Regions from separate parts of the Thermotoga sp. RQ7 genome, predicted to be linked through region 3. Evidence: predicted binding sites of a transcription regulator. Region 3 holds the regulator's gene; each other region holds the start of a gene.
What was found. Region 3 encodes HrcA, which represses chaperone genes, less so after heat shock. Its sites were predicted from a motif close to ATTAGCACTCNNANNNTNNGAGTGCTAAT; they were not measured.
Positions count from the first base shown of each region.

Region 1 (4,329 bases), 370 kb from region 3:
CGAGGGCGTACCAGTGTTTTCCGATCTCCATCATCCAGTCTCTGGAGTAACTGAGGATAGACCCCCAGTCCGCGTATCCCTGAGGTGCTCCAAGACCAAGGAAACTGAGCACAGCGGCCGTTATCACAAGGGATCCCATGTTCATGGATGCCCAGATCAGAACAGGGAAAATGGAGTTTGGAAGCACGTGTTTGAGTATGATGAGAAAGTCCGGCACACCGATCGCCTTCGCTGCGAGAACGTACTGTTCTTCTCTCACCTGCAGTATGTTCCCTCTTATGAGCCTTGCGGCACCCATCCAGCCGAATACGATCATCGCAATCATGACCTTGTCCAGGCCCGTTCCAAGCACCGTCGTAAGAACAACGGCGGCTATGAGAAACGGAATTGAAAGGAATACGTCGGTGATCCTCATGAGAAGTTCATCTATCCATCCTCCAAAGTATCCGGAGATGGAACCTATCAGGATTCCTATCAGAAGTCTGGCCAGGGTGACTATTATCCCTATTTTGAAAGCCGTCCTCGTTCCCCAGACAACTCCGTAGAATATGTCCCTTCCACCTATGACACCAAATGGATGATAATCCACACCACGTATCGGTTCTCTGTTAGGATTTTTCGCTATGGCGTCCTCTTTCGTAGTCGGTGGCTGAGGACTCTGATCCCAGCTCACAACGGGCATCAAATAGGGATCTGGGAGTTTCATCCTCGTGAGAGGATGAACGGGTGGTGCGATAACGGGCGCCAGAATGGCCACCACCGTGAAAAAAAGAACCAGAGAAAGTCCGAGCACAGCGGATGGATCTTTGAAAAATCTCTTCAGAATTCTCTTCAGCTCCTGATTCACGCCATTTCACCTCTCATCCGAGTCTTATTCTGGGATCTATGAGGGCGTACAGGATGTCTATAATGAGATTCCCTACCACCAGGATCGTGGAGAAGAACAGAGCAGAAGCCATGACGGACGCGTAATCGAGTTGGAGTGCTGCCTGTGCCGTGAAGCTTCCCACACCCGTTCTGTTGAAAACGGTCTCCACGATCACCGTTCCAGAGAACAACCCTATCACCATGCCTCCGGCCACCGTGGTGACTGGAATGAGTGCGTTTCTCTTGGCGTGCTTGTTTATGACCACGTCTTCTGGAAGGCCCTTCGCTCTGGCCGTTCTCACGTATTCTTTGTTCAAAACCTCCAGCATACTGGATCTTGTGATTCTCAAAAGATACGCCCACCAGAGCCAGGAGAGTGTTATGATGGGACCTATGAGGTGTTTCAGGCCGTCCCAGAAAACGTCGAGTCTTCCGTTCAGCAGGGCATCGACTGTGATGAGTTTTGTGTAGCGACGAAATTCAGGAGATCTGATCACCTCCTCAGCCCATAAGCTGAGATTTCCCGGAGGGAGCCAGTTCAGAATGCTGTAGAAGATCATCAAAACAAGCAGTCCAAAAACAAAATCCGGAAAGGACCATCCCACAACTGCGAATATCCTTATGAAATGGTCCAGGAATTTTCCTCTGTGTACAGCGGCTTTCACACCCAGCCAGATTCCAACGAATATAACCGGGAAAATGGCGTAAAGTGCGAGTTCAATCGTGTACGGCAACCTCTTCAAAAGGGCGTCTTTCACGGGTTCTTTTCCCACAAGAGACCATCCAAGGTCTCCTTTCAGGGTGTTGAGAAGCCATTTGCCGTACCGGATCACGAAGAAGTCGTTCAGTCCGTACTTTTCCTTCAATGCGTCCATCTGCTCTGGCGTCAGTTTGTCGAGCATGTTCGGATTCACATAAGCAGCCAGCAGTTTGTCAGGTCCAAGTGACTGGATCATGGAAAACACGATGAACGTTACACCGAGGAGTATCAGGGGAAGCAGAAGCAACCTTCGTATAACGTATGCTGTCACAGGGTACACCTCCTGGTCGATTTTCCTGATGCCTTCATATGATTATACAATAATCTGAACCTTTCTGGGGAAAACAAAGTCAATGGAAGTGGTATAATAATCATGGCTGAAACCAGGGGGCGAACGGGTTCGACGGGGATGGAGTCCCCTGGGAAGCGAGCCGAGGTCCCCACCTCCTCGTAAAAAAGGTGGGAACACGAATAAGTGCCAACGAACCTGTTGCTGTTGCCGCCTAATAGATAGGCGGCCGTCCTCTCCGGAGTTGGCTGGGCTCCGGAAGAGGGCGTGAGGGATCCAGCCTACCGATCTGGGCTCCGCCTTCCGGCCCGGATCGGGAAGGTTCAGGAAGGCTGTGGGAAGCGACACCCTGCCCGTGGGGGGGTCCTTCCCGAGACACGAAACACGGGCTGCGCTCGGAGAAGCCCAGGGGCCTCCATCTTCGGACGGGGGTTCGAATCCCCCCGCCTCCACCAGAAAGGAAGGGGGTGCCGAAAGCACCCCCTTATATTTTGAAACGTGGTTTTAGACATTTTTTATCTTTTGTTTAATTATATCGTAATTTTTCTGTTATTTTTCCTTAAATCATAGCGCTTGAAGTCGCATGGAAAAAGTTGTATATTTATATTAGCAGTCATGAGTCGAGAGTGCTAAAAAATTTCCGAAGGAGGGATGAAGTATGAAGGTGATACCTCTCGGTGAAAGGTTGCTGATCAAACCCATCAAGGAGGAGAAGAAGACCGAAGGAGGAATCGTGCTTCCAGATTCAGCAAAAGAAAAACCCATGAAAGCCGAAGTCGTTGCGGTGGGAAGGATAGAAGATGAAGAGAAGTTCGACATCAAGGTGGGAGACAAGGTGATCTTTTCCAAGTATGCCGGTACGGAGATAAAGATCGATGATGAAGATTACATCATCATCGATGTGAACGATATACTTGCGAAAATCGAAGAGTGAGGGAGGTGTGAGATATGCCGAAGCTTCTGAAGTTCAACGAGGAAGCAAGAAGGGCTCTCGAAAGAGGTGTGGACAAGGTCGCAAACGCTGTGAAGATAACCCTTGGACCGAAGGGAAGAAACGTTGTCATTGAGAAATCCTGGGGATCTCCAACCATAACGAACGACGGTGTTTCTATTGCAAAGGAAATTGAGCTCGAGGATAAATTCGAAAACCTCGGTGCTCAGCTCGTGAAGGAGGTTGCCTCTAAGACGAACGATGTCGCCGGAGACGGTACGACAACGGCAACGGTTCTTGCGCAGGCGATGATCAAAGAAGGTCTCAAGAACGTTGCAGCCGGTGCGAACCCGATCCTGCTCAAAAGAGGAATAGACAAGGCCGTTGAAAGGGCCGTTGAGGAAATCAAAAAGCTCTCCAAGAAACTCTCTGGAAGGGAAGACATCGCTCATGTTGCGGCGATTTCCGCCAACAGCCCTGAAATAGGAGAACTTATCGCCGAGGCCATGGACAAGGTAGGAGAAGACGGTGTCATCACGGTTGAGGACTCCAAGACACTCGAGACCTACGTTGAATTCACCGAAGGAATGCAGTTCGACAGGGGATACATCTCACCGTACTTTGTGACGGATGCAGAGAAGATGGAAGTCGTTTTGAAGGAACCTTTCATCCTCATTACCGACAGGAAACTCAGTGCTGTGAAGCCTCTGATACCGATTCTTGAGAAAGTTGCTCAAACAGGGAAGCCACTCCTTGTCATTGCCGAGGACGTCGAAGGTGAAGCTCTGACCACACTCGTTCTCAACAAACTCAAGGGAACGCTTCAGTCCTGTGCAGTAAAAGCACCTGGATTTGGTGAAAGAAGAAAGGCCATGCTCCAGGATATAGCCATCCTCACCGGCGGACAGGTTGCAAGTGAAGAACTCGGAATCAACCTCGAAGACCTCACACTCGAGGACCTTGGAAGGGCCGACCTTGTGAGGGTCAAGAAAGACGAGACCATCATCATCGGAGGAAAAGGAGATCCCGAAGCGATCAAGAAGAGAATCGCACAGATCAAGGCTCAGATAGAAGAGACCACATCTGAGTACGAAAAAGAAACTCTCCAGGAGAGAATGGCCAAACTCGCCGGTGGAGTCGCCGTCATAAAGGTCGGAGCCGCCACCGAAACAGAGCTCAAGGAAAAGAAGCACAGAATCGAAGACGCTCTGAGCGCAACTAGGGCTGCCGTAGAAGAGGGAATCGTTCCCGGTGGAGGAGTCACTCTCCTGAGATCCAGAAAAGCCGTAGAAAAGCTTCTCGAAGAGCTCGATGGTGACGAGAAGATAGGAGCACAGATCGTCTACAAAGCCCTCTCTGCACCGATCAGACAGATTGCAGAGAACGCTGGATACGATGGAGCCGTGATCATAGAGAAGATCCTTGCCAGCGACGATCCGGCTTACGGTTTCGACGCTCTGAGGGGCGAATTTGGAAACATGT
Region 1 covers NZ_CP007633.1:432,363-436,691, reverse strand. The annotation lists gene TRQ7_RS02270 (ABC transporter permease) at 1-847, opposite strand, end outside; gene TRQ7_RS02265 (ABC transporter permease) at 861-1,898, opposite strand; RNA gene ssrA (transfer-messenger RNA) at 2,014-2,371, shown strand; gene groES (co-chaperone GroES) at 2,575-2,850, shown strand; gene groL (chaperonin GroEL) at 2,865-4,329, shown strand, end outside.
Region 1: groES (co-chaperone GroES) is a predicted target of HrcA. The motif match lies at 2,522-2,550, and genes of this name have one in related genera.

Region 2 (4,329 bases), 510 kb from region 3:
GAAGTCTTATGGCCCTTTCGAACTTACCCGCACTTCTTTCGACGAAGTAGTAGTTCCTACCTTTCTGTTCTCTTTCGATCTTCTTTTCTCCAGAGATCTTCAAAATGTTTTCCTCAACCGTTATTTTGATGTCTTTTCTGTCAAGACCTGGTACTTCCACTTCCACCACTACTTCGTCGTCTGTTTCGTACACGTCCATGTCCGGTGCAAAAACTTCCCTGGCTGGTCTGATCTCAGTTTTGAAGAAGTCCTCGAAGAGTCTGTCGATCTCCCTCTGAAGTTCCCTGAACGGTCTGAAGATGTCTTCCCTTCTTCCAAGAAGCATCGTGTCACCCCCCTCTTACTGATTTGTGGCTTCTCCTCCTGTTGCAGACTTGTAGAGGTATTCTCCTATTTTCATGCTCTCTTTCTGGAGATCATCGAAGAGCATCTTCACCCTTGGTATGTCGTTTCTATTGATAGCGTCTCTGAGTTCCTTGATCATGTTCTCGAGCTTGGATTTGAGATCTGCAGGTATCTTGTCTCCATGTTCTCTTAAGGTTTTTTCCACACTGTATGCGAGGTCGTCTGCTCTGTTTTTGAGTTCGATCTCTTCTTTGAGACGTCTGTCTTGTTCTTCGTATCTTTTTGCGTCCTCTATCATTCTCTTTATGTCCTCTTCAGAGAGTTTGTGTCTTCCGGTCACCACCATGGATTGCTCTTTTCCAGAACCAAGGTCTTTTGCTGAGACATGGACTATTCCATCGCTGTCTATGTCGAACGTGACCTCTATCTGAGGAACACCCCTCGGTGCTGGCGGTATACCGACGAGTTTGAAACTTCCAAGGAAAATGTTTTCTCTGGCGATCGGTCTTTCACCCTGGTAGACCCTGATCTCAACCTCGGTCTGTCCGTCTTCAACGGTGGTGAAGATCTTGCTCTTTCTCACGGGAATCTTGGTGTTCCTCGGTATGATCGGTTCGAACAGGCCTCCCTTGACCTCTATTCCGAGTGTGAGCGGTGTGACATCCACGAGGACAATATCTCGTCCTTTCGCACCCTCTGTTCCTGCAAGGATGGCTGCCTGAATCGCTGCACCGATGGCAACCGCTTCATCCGGGTTGACACTCTTGTTCGGTTCTTTTCCAAAGAACTCTTTTATGAACCTCTGGACCATTGGAACCCTGGTCATTCCACCAACGAGTATGATCTCGTCTATGTCCTGTGGTGAAAGTTTTGCGTCGTTGAGTGCCTGTTCTATCGGACCCCTTGTCATCTCGACAAGGTCCTTCGTCAGCGACTCGAAGAGACTTCTGGTGATTCTCATCTCGAGGTGAAGCGGCTGTCCACTTGGAGAAACCGCTATGAACGGAAGACTCACGTCTGTTTCCATCTTCGTTGAAAGTTCTATCTTGGCTTTCTCTGCAGCGTCCCTCAATCTCTGCAGTGCCTGTCTATCTTCTCTCAGGTCTATTCCATGCTGTTTTTTGAACTCTTCTGCCATCCAGTCTATGAGTCTCTGATCGAAGTCATCTCCTCCGAGATGGTTGTTACCAGCGGTTGCAATGACCTCAATGACACCATCTCCGATTTCCAGGATGGAGACATCGAACGTACCACCACCGAGGTCGTAAACCAGAACCTTCTGTTCTTTTCCTGCCTTATCCAGACCGTACGCGAGCGCTGCTGCGGTGGGTTCGTTGATGATCCTCAACACCTCAAGCCCGGCTATGATTCCAGCCTCTTTTGTGGCCTGCCTCTGAGCGTCGTTGAAGTAAGCAGGACAGGTGATGACTGCCTTCTTTATTTCGCCTCCGAGGTATGCCTCGGCATCTTTCTTGAGTTTTTTCAGGATGAAGGCACTGATCTCCTGAGGGGTGTATTCTTTATCGTCAATTCTGACTTTGTAGTCGGTTCCCATTTTTCTCTTTATGGACTTTATTGTCCTCTCGGGATTGAGTATCATCTGTCTCTTTGCGGGCTCTCCCACGAGTATTTCTCCACTCTTTGTGAAGGCAACCACAGAAGGGGTTATTCTGCTTCCCTCTGCGTTCGGTATCACTTCAACCGTGCCATCTGGTTTCATCCAGGCAATAACGGAGTTCGTTGTTCCAAGGTCTATACCAACAACGAATTCTTTCTTTTCCGCCATTGTTCCACCTCCTCAATTTCTTTCTCCGTGTGAAATTATAGGAAGCTTCGAATGGTATGTCAAGATTTCGATGGATAATTCGTTCATTTTGAAATTTTGCTTTTTATCTACAAATGAGATATCATAATTTATATGTAATCATATCGTATAGCAAACGAAACTTATGAATGATAATGAGTTTTCCTTCAAGGAATGATATATAATTGAACCAGCCGGGGAGGGATCCGGATGAAACTAGCAGAGATATCATCGAAAAGACCCATAGCAATATTGATGCTACTGGCTGCCATTGTGTTTCTTGGGTTCATCTCCTTTCAACATCTCAAACTGGACCTTCTTCCACAAATCGAGTACCCTTATGCGGTTGTTTTGACCACTTACATGGGTGCGGGTGCAGAAGAGGTAGAGGAACTCGTGACTTTTCCCCTTGAAGAGTACATCTCGTCCACACCGGGTGTTAGAAGGTTCACCTCCATGTCCATGGACTCTGTCTCCTTCATCCTTGTGGAGTTTGAGTGGAATGTGAAAACGGCCGATGCTGTGGGAAGGTTGTCCAGGTATGTGGAACTTGCCTCTCGAGAACTCCCGGAAGGAGCCAAGCCGATCGTTGTGGAATTCGATCCGTCCCTGCTTCCGGTGTATGCCTTCTCAACTGAGGAAGATTACGAAGAGGTTGTCTCGAAGATCAGAAGGCTTCCAGATGTCGCCAGCGTCGAAGTGATGGGAGAGCCGAAGAAAATCGTTGAAATCGTTCTGGATCACGAGAAGATAAAAAAGTTCGATGTTGATCCTTCACTGATAGAAACCATTCTCTCGGGGAATCTGGTCTATCCGTTCGGGTATGTGAAGGATTCTGAGGGGAACATCTATTCTGTCTCTGTTGATGGACGATTCGAAAACCTCGATGATCTGAAGAACACCATCGTGGGTTTCAGAGGGGTGAAATATCAGTCTCTGCTTCGAGGTGAAATACCAAAACTTTTGATTCCCGTTCGCCTGAAAAACATAGCAGAGGTGAAGATAGCAGAAGAAAGTGTCCAGGGAGAAGTCAGGGTCAACGGGAAAAAGGCATCGCTCATCGCCATCTACAAAAGAAGTGGTGCGAACACCGTCAAGACTGTTCGTGAGATAAAGAAAATACTGAGTAATTCCAAAATAGATTACATAGAGGCCATGAACCAGGCATACTACACCGAAAGAGCCATCGATAATCTTCTCAAGAATCTGTTCTACGGTTTCATAGCAGCGTTCGCTGTGGTTTTGATCTTTCTGAAGGATTTCATCTCCACACTCGTTACGTCCTTTTCGATACCGCTTTCTCTCACCGTCACCTTCGTCTTTCTGTACGCGTTCGGAATTAATCTCGATACATTGACCCTCGGTGGTCTCATCATGGCACTGGGAATGCTGGTGGACAACTCCATCGTTGTCTTTGAGAATATATATCGCCATCGTTCTCTGGGAAAGTCCATCCCCGACGCCGCAAGAGAAGGAACGGGAGAAGTCTGGCTGGCAATTCTTGCTTCCACACTCACCACCGTTTCTGTGTTTTTACCCATAGTGTTCTTCACCGGTTTTGTGGTGAGGCTGTTCAAATACTTTGCCCTCGCCTTTGTTTTTGCCCTCTCTTCCTCTCTTTTTGTTTCAACCGTCATCGTTCCAGCCGGTACAAGATGGATAAAACCAAGGAGAGGAAAACTCACCGAAAGGCTTCAGAAGTCCTATCGAAAAGCCCTGGAATGGTGTATGAATAGAAAGGGACTTGTTCTTGCAGTGGCTTTCACCCTGGTTATCGTGTCGGCTGTGTTTCTTCTATCAAAACCCATGGGATTTCTTCCTTCCTTCCAGACAAACCTTGTGGTCATAGACGTGAAACTGCCGCCTCAGTCTTCCTATGAGAGGACATCTGAAGCGGTTCAGAAAATAGAAGAGTACCTGAACGAGCACAGATCCACCTACAACATCACTTCCTTCTACTCGGAAGTGGGAATAACCAGTGAGTATTCACAGATAATGGGACGGGGACAGAACGAGGCAAGGATAATGGTGAACCTCGGAGGAAGCAGAAAAGAGTTTGCAAAAAACAGAGAAAGGTTGAAAGAAGCCATCGCATCTCTGAAGATCCCGGATGCAAAGATAGAGGTTCTGGAACAGTCACAGCAGTTGTACGAGGTTCTGGGATATCCGATCACGGTTGA
Region 2 covers NZ_CP007633.1:576,469-580,797, reverse strand. The annotation lists gene TRQ7_RS02975 (Hsp20/alpha crystallin family protein) at 1-325, opposite strand, end outside; gene dnaK (molecular chaperone DnaK) at 341-2,131, opposite strand; gene TRQ7_RS02965 (efflux RND transporter permease subunit) at 2,360-4,329, shown strand, end outside.
Region 2: dnaK (molecular chaperone DnaK) is a predicted target of HrcA. The motif match lies at 2,278-2,306, and genes of this name have one in related genera.

Region 3 (4,329 bases):
AAGATACCTTCCGGAAGGTTGTTGAGGATGGTGTTCACGTAATCATAAGTTTCTTCAAGTTCTCTGTAGAGCCTGACGTTTTCCAGTACGATGGAAGAAAGAAACGAAAAAATTCTGAAGATCTCCGTCTCTTCCATCGAAGGCTGATGATCCATGAAGACAATCAGACTCCCGAAGGACCTTCCGAGTTTGACCAGGGGTATGATTCCGACGTATCCTCCTGCTTCTTCCACAAAAGCCGGGGATGCCTGTTTCGTAGCCCATTCTATGAACTCCTCGAATCTTGAAACATCGAGTTCTCTTCCCAGCACAACCCGCTTGTTTTCGTCGATCAGAACCAGATCGTTCACATCGACGACCTTCTTCACAAGGTTCAACAAACTGAGAAGGACATCCCTCTCTTCCTTTACGTTGGAAAACTCCATTATCAAAATAGAAAGAAGCAAGAGCAACTTATCGGTTCGTTCCTGGGTTTTATCCATCTAGATCGTTCACCTCACGATCCTGGAGGCAGCCTTTCTCAATCGATTCATCACCGCAAAGAGTATGCCCCTTTCCTCCAGCCCCTCAACAATTATATACTCTTTTTCTCTCTTTTCCGCTTCTCTGAGTGCTGCAAACAGATTTTGTGCTATGCTGTAGGGATTTTTCAAAGAACCTATGACGATTCTGTCTCTGTACAACTCCTTCCTTTCTTCGACACATATCACAACGTGATTGGGAAACTCTCTCAAAACGTCCTTCATCTTCTCGAGGTTTTCCACGAGTATCAACGGCTTTGAGGGAGCGTAGTGACGGTATTTCATGCCCGGTGCCAGCGGTTTTCCTCTGAACTCACCCTTTTTGACGAAATCAGGTACAACAAGATCGGGGAAGAACTCTTTCAATTTTTCAACCTCTACAGGGCCTGGCCTCAAAAGGACAGGCTTTTCCCTTGACAGGTCTATTATGGTGGATTCCAGACCAAACGGTGTGTTCCCTGCGTCCAGTATCAGGCTCACCCGTCCCATGAAGTCCTCCACAACGTGTTCCACGCTCGTCGCGCTGGGTCTTCCAGACAGGTTCGCACTCGGAGCGGCTATGGGATCTTCCAGCATTTCTATCAGTTTCAGGGCCACCGGGTGAGCCGGCATTCTCACAGCCACCGTGGGAAGTCCCGCAGTGACCACATCGGAAATTCGCTGGGATTTCTTTGGGAGTATGACCGTTAAAGGACCAGGCCAGAATCTCTCCAGAAAGTCCCTGAAAGACTCATACCCATCTGCCACCTCTTCGAGTTGAGAAAACGAACATATGTGGACTATCAGGGGGTTGTCTGCGGGTCTTCCTTTGATTTCGAATATCTTTCTGCACGCTTCCTCGTTGTAAGCATCCGCACCTATTCCGTAGACCGTCTCTGTCGGAAAGACAACAACCTCTCCTTTTTTCAGAAGATCGGCAGCTTCTCTCAGGGATCTTTCATCGGGAAAAAGAGGATCCACTTTTACGACCCTGGTCATCGATCAGCCTCCTTCATTAAAAACAAATGGGGCTCCCAGAGCCCCTCCTGGTGCCGAGGGCGGGACTTGAACCCGCACGGGGTCATCCCCCAGCTGATTTTGAGTCAGCCGCGTCTGCCATTCCGCCACCTCGGCCCCTGTATAATATGGTAGCAATTTTCCATTCGTAAATCAAGTCCTTCGTTTCCTCTTCTGACCTTGAATTCTTTCAAGATGTATGCTAAACTATTATTAGCACTCAAAAGAAAGGAGTGCTAAAATGAGAAGGCTCTCAAATAAGGGTGAACACCAGAGAAACCTGAACGATCGCCAGAGAAAGGTACTTTACTGCATTGTGAAAGAGTACATAGAAAACAAAAAACCCGTCAGCTCACAGAGGGTTCTCGAAGTGAGCAATATAAATTTTAGCAGTGCCACCATAAGAAACGATATGAAGAAACTGGAATACCTTGGTTACATATACCAGCCCCATACCTCGGCTGGCCGGGTCCCAACGGACAAGGGACTCAGATTCTACTACGAAGAAATGGTAAAGCTCTCCAAAGAAACCGAAGAACTGAACCTGGAGGTGGACACCTTCAGGTCCATTCCGCTCGCAGATCCAGAAAAGGTCCTGCTTCTGGCTGGAAATCTTCTTGCCCGGCTGGCTGAAGGGTACGTCCTCATAGAAAGACCAAATCCCAGAGATTTGAAAATACTCAGGGTGATGCTCATACCGGTATCCGAGGATTACCTGATTTTCTCAATACTGACAGAATTCGGCATTTCGAAGATCACTCCCATCAGAATCCATGAGGATTTGAATTGGGAGGAAATAGAAAGACAGCTGAACTTCCTTTTGAGGGGAAGAACAGTTGAAGACGTGCTAACAGGAAAGGTGGAAACTCTTAGAGGAAGCGGTATTCTCAAACTTATAGAATCCGTGATGAACGAAAAACTGGAAAGGTACATAGACGTTGGTTTTGAAAATCTCCTGAAGGATGACACACTCTCTCTGGAAGATATAAAGCACCTTCTGGAAGAGATAAGGGACCATCGTTTCCTGGAGAGTCTCATAGAAAACGACAAAGACGTCACAGTGAAGATCGGAAAAGAGATCGGGAGTAAAAAACTGGAAAGATTCGCCGTTTTTTCCGGTAGATACTACAAAGGATCATCGCCGATTGGAAGTGTTCATCTTTTCACCTCAAAAATCACCAGGTACGACAGAAACCACAGGGTTTTCAACTACGTACTCAACAGACTTTCGGAGTACTTCACATCGGCCGCCAGGAGGTGATAGAATGTCTGAAAAAGAAAAGAAGGATCTCTCTCAGGAATGTGAGGAATTGAAGGAAAAATACAGGGAACTCGAAGAATACGCCAAAAGACTCAAGGCCGAATACGAAAATTACCGTGAGGAGGTCGCCAGGGAAAAAAGAGAACTCATAAAGAACGCAAACGAATACCTCATCTCAAGACTGATTCCCATACTCGACGATTTCGAAAGGGCCTTGAACCAGAAGGATCATGAGGAATCCTTTTACAAGGGTGTGAAGTTGATATACAAAAAGCTTCTAAACACACTGGAAAAGGAAGGTCTCTCTAAGATCCAGGTGGGAGAGACTTTTGATCCGTTCGAACATGAGGCGGTTGAGAGAGTCGAAACGGACGACGTGGAGGAATACACTGTACTCGAAGTACTGGAAAGTGGCTACAAATTCCACGGGAAAGTACTGAAGCCAGCGAAGGTGAAGGTGGCCGTGAGACCAAGAAAGAAAGATGAGGAATCTCCCGATAAAAAGGAGTGATTCTCCATGAAAAGAGAAAAAAAGGATTACTACGAAATCCTCGGTGTTCCGAGAAATGCCACGCAGGAAGAGATAAGAAAAGCGTACAAAAGGCTGGTAAAGGAATGGCATCCAGATAGACATCCAGAAAACAGAAAAGAAGCCGAGCAGCGCTTCAAAGAGATTCAGGAAGCCTATGAGGTCCTCAGCGATCCTCAGAAGAGGGCCATGTACGATCGTTTTGGATACGTTGGGGAACAACCCGTCTATCAAGAAGCAGAAACCGGTGGCAGTTTTTTCGAAGACGTTTTCAGAGAGTTCGAAAACATCTTCAACAGGGATATATTCGACGTGTTCTTCGGTGAAGAGTCTGGACGAAGGGAGAGAAGGGAATACGCTCGAAGGGGAGAGGACATACGCTACACCATAGAAGTGAACCTTTCTGACCTGATCAACGGTACGGAGATTCCCATCGAATACGAAAGGTACGAAACGTGTCCAAGATGCGGAGGAACCGGTGTGGAACCAGATTCGGGATACATCAGTTGTCCACGCTGTGGTGGAACGGGAAGGATCAGAGAGGAAAAAAGGTCGTTCTTTGGATACTTCGTCAGTGAAAGAACCTGTGACGAATGCGGCGGAACAGGAAGAGTTCCTCAAGAGTTGTGTCACGAGTGCGGAGGAAGTGGAAGAGTTCTCAGAAGAGTGCGAAGAACGATAAAAATACCTCCAAACATCGAAGACGGAGGGCATTTGAGAATACCCGGCGGCGGTAACGCGGGTTATTACGGTGGACCCTACGGTGATCTGATAATCACCGTTCGAGTGAGATCGGATAGCAGGTTCAAGAGATCTGGAAAAGATCTGATATACGATATCACGATAGATTACCTCCAGGCGATACTGGGAACAACCGTCGAGATCCCTCTTCCAGAAGGTGGCACAACCATGCTGAAGATACCACCTGGCACACAGCCCGAGACGGTCTTCCGTCTGAAAGGGAAAGGACTGCCGGGTGAGTACGGTAGAAGGGGCGATCTCCTCGTCAACGTACACGTTGA
Region 3 covers NZ_CP007633.1:66,788-71,116, forward strand. The annotation lists gene TRQ7_RS00370 (GAF domain-containing sensor histidine kinase) at 1-452, opposite strand, end outside; gene TRQ7_RS00375 (L-threonylcarbamoyladenylate synthase) at 492-1,499, opposite strand; tRNA gene TRQ7_RS00380 (tRNA-Leu) at 1,548-1,634, opposite strand; gene hrcA (heat-inducible transcriptional repressor HrcA) at 1,759-2,778, shown strand; gene TRQ7_RS00390 (nucleotide exchange factor GrpE) at 2,783-3,289, shown strand; gene dnaJ (molecular chaperone DnaJ) at 3,296-4,329, shown strand, end outside.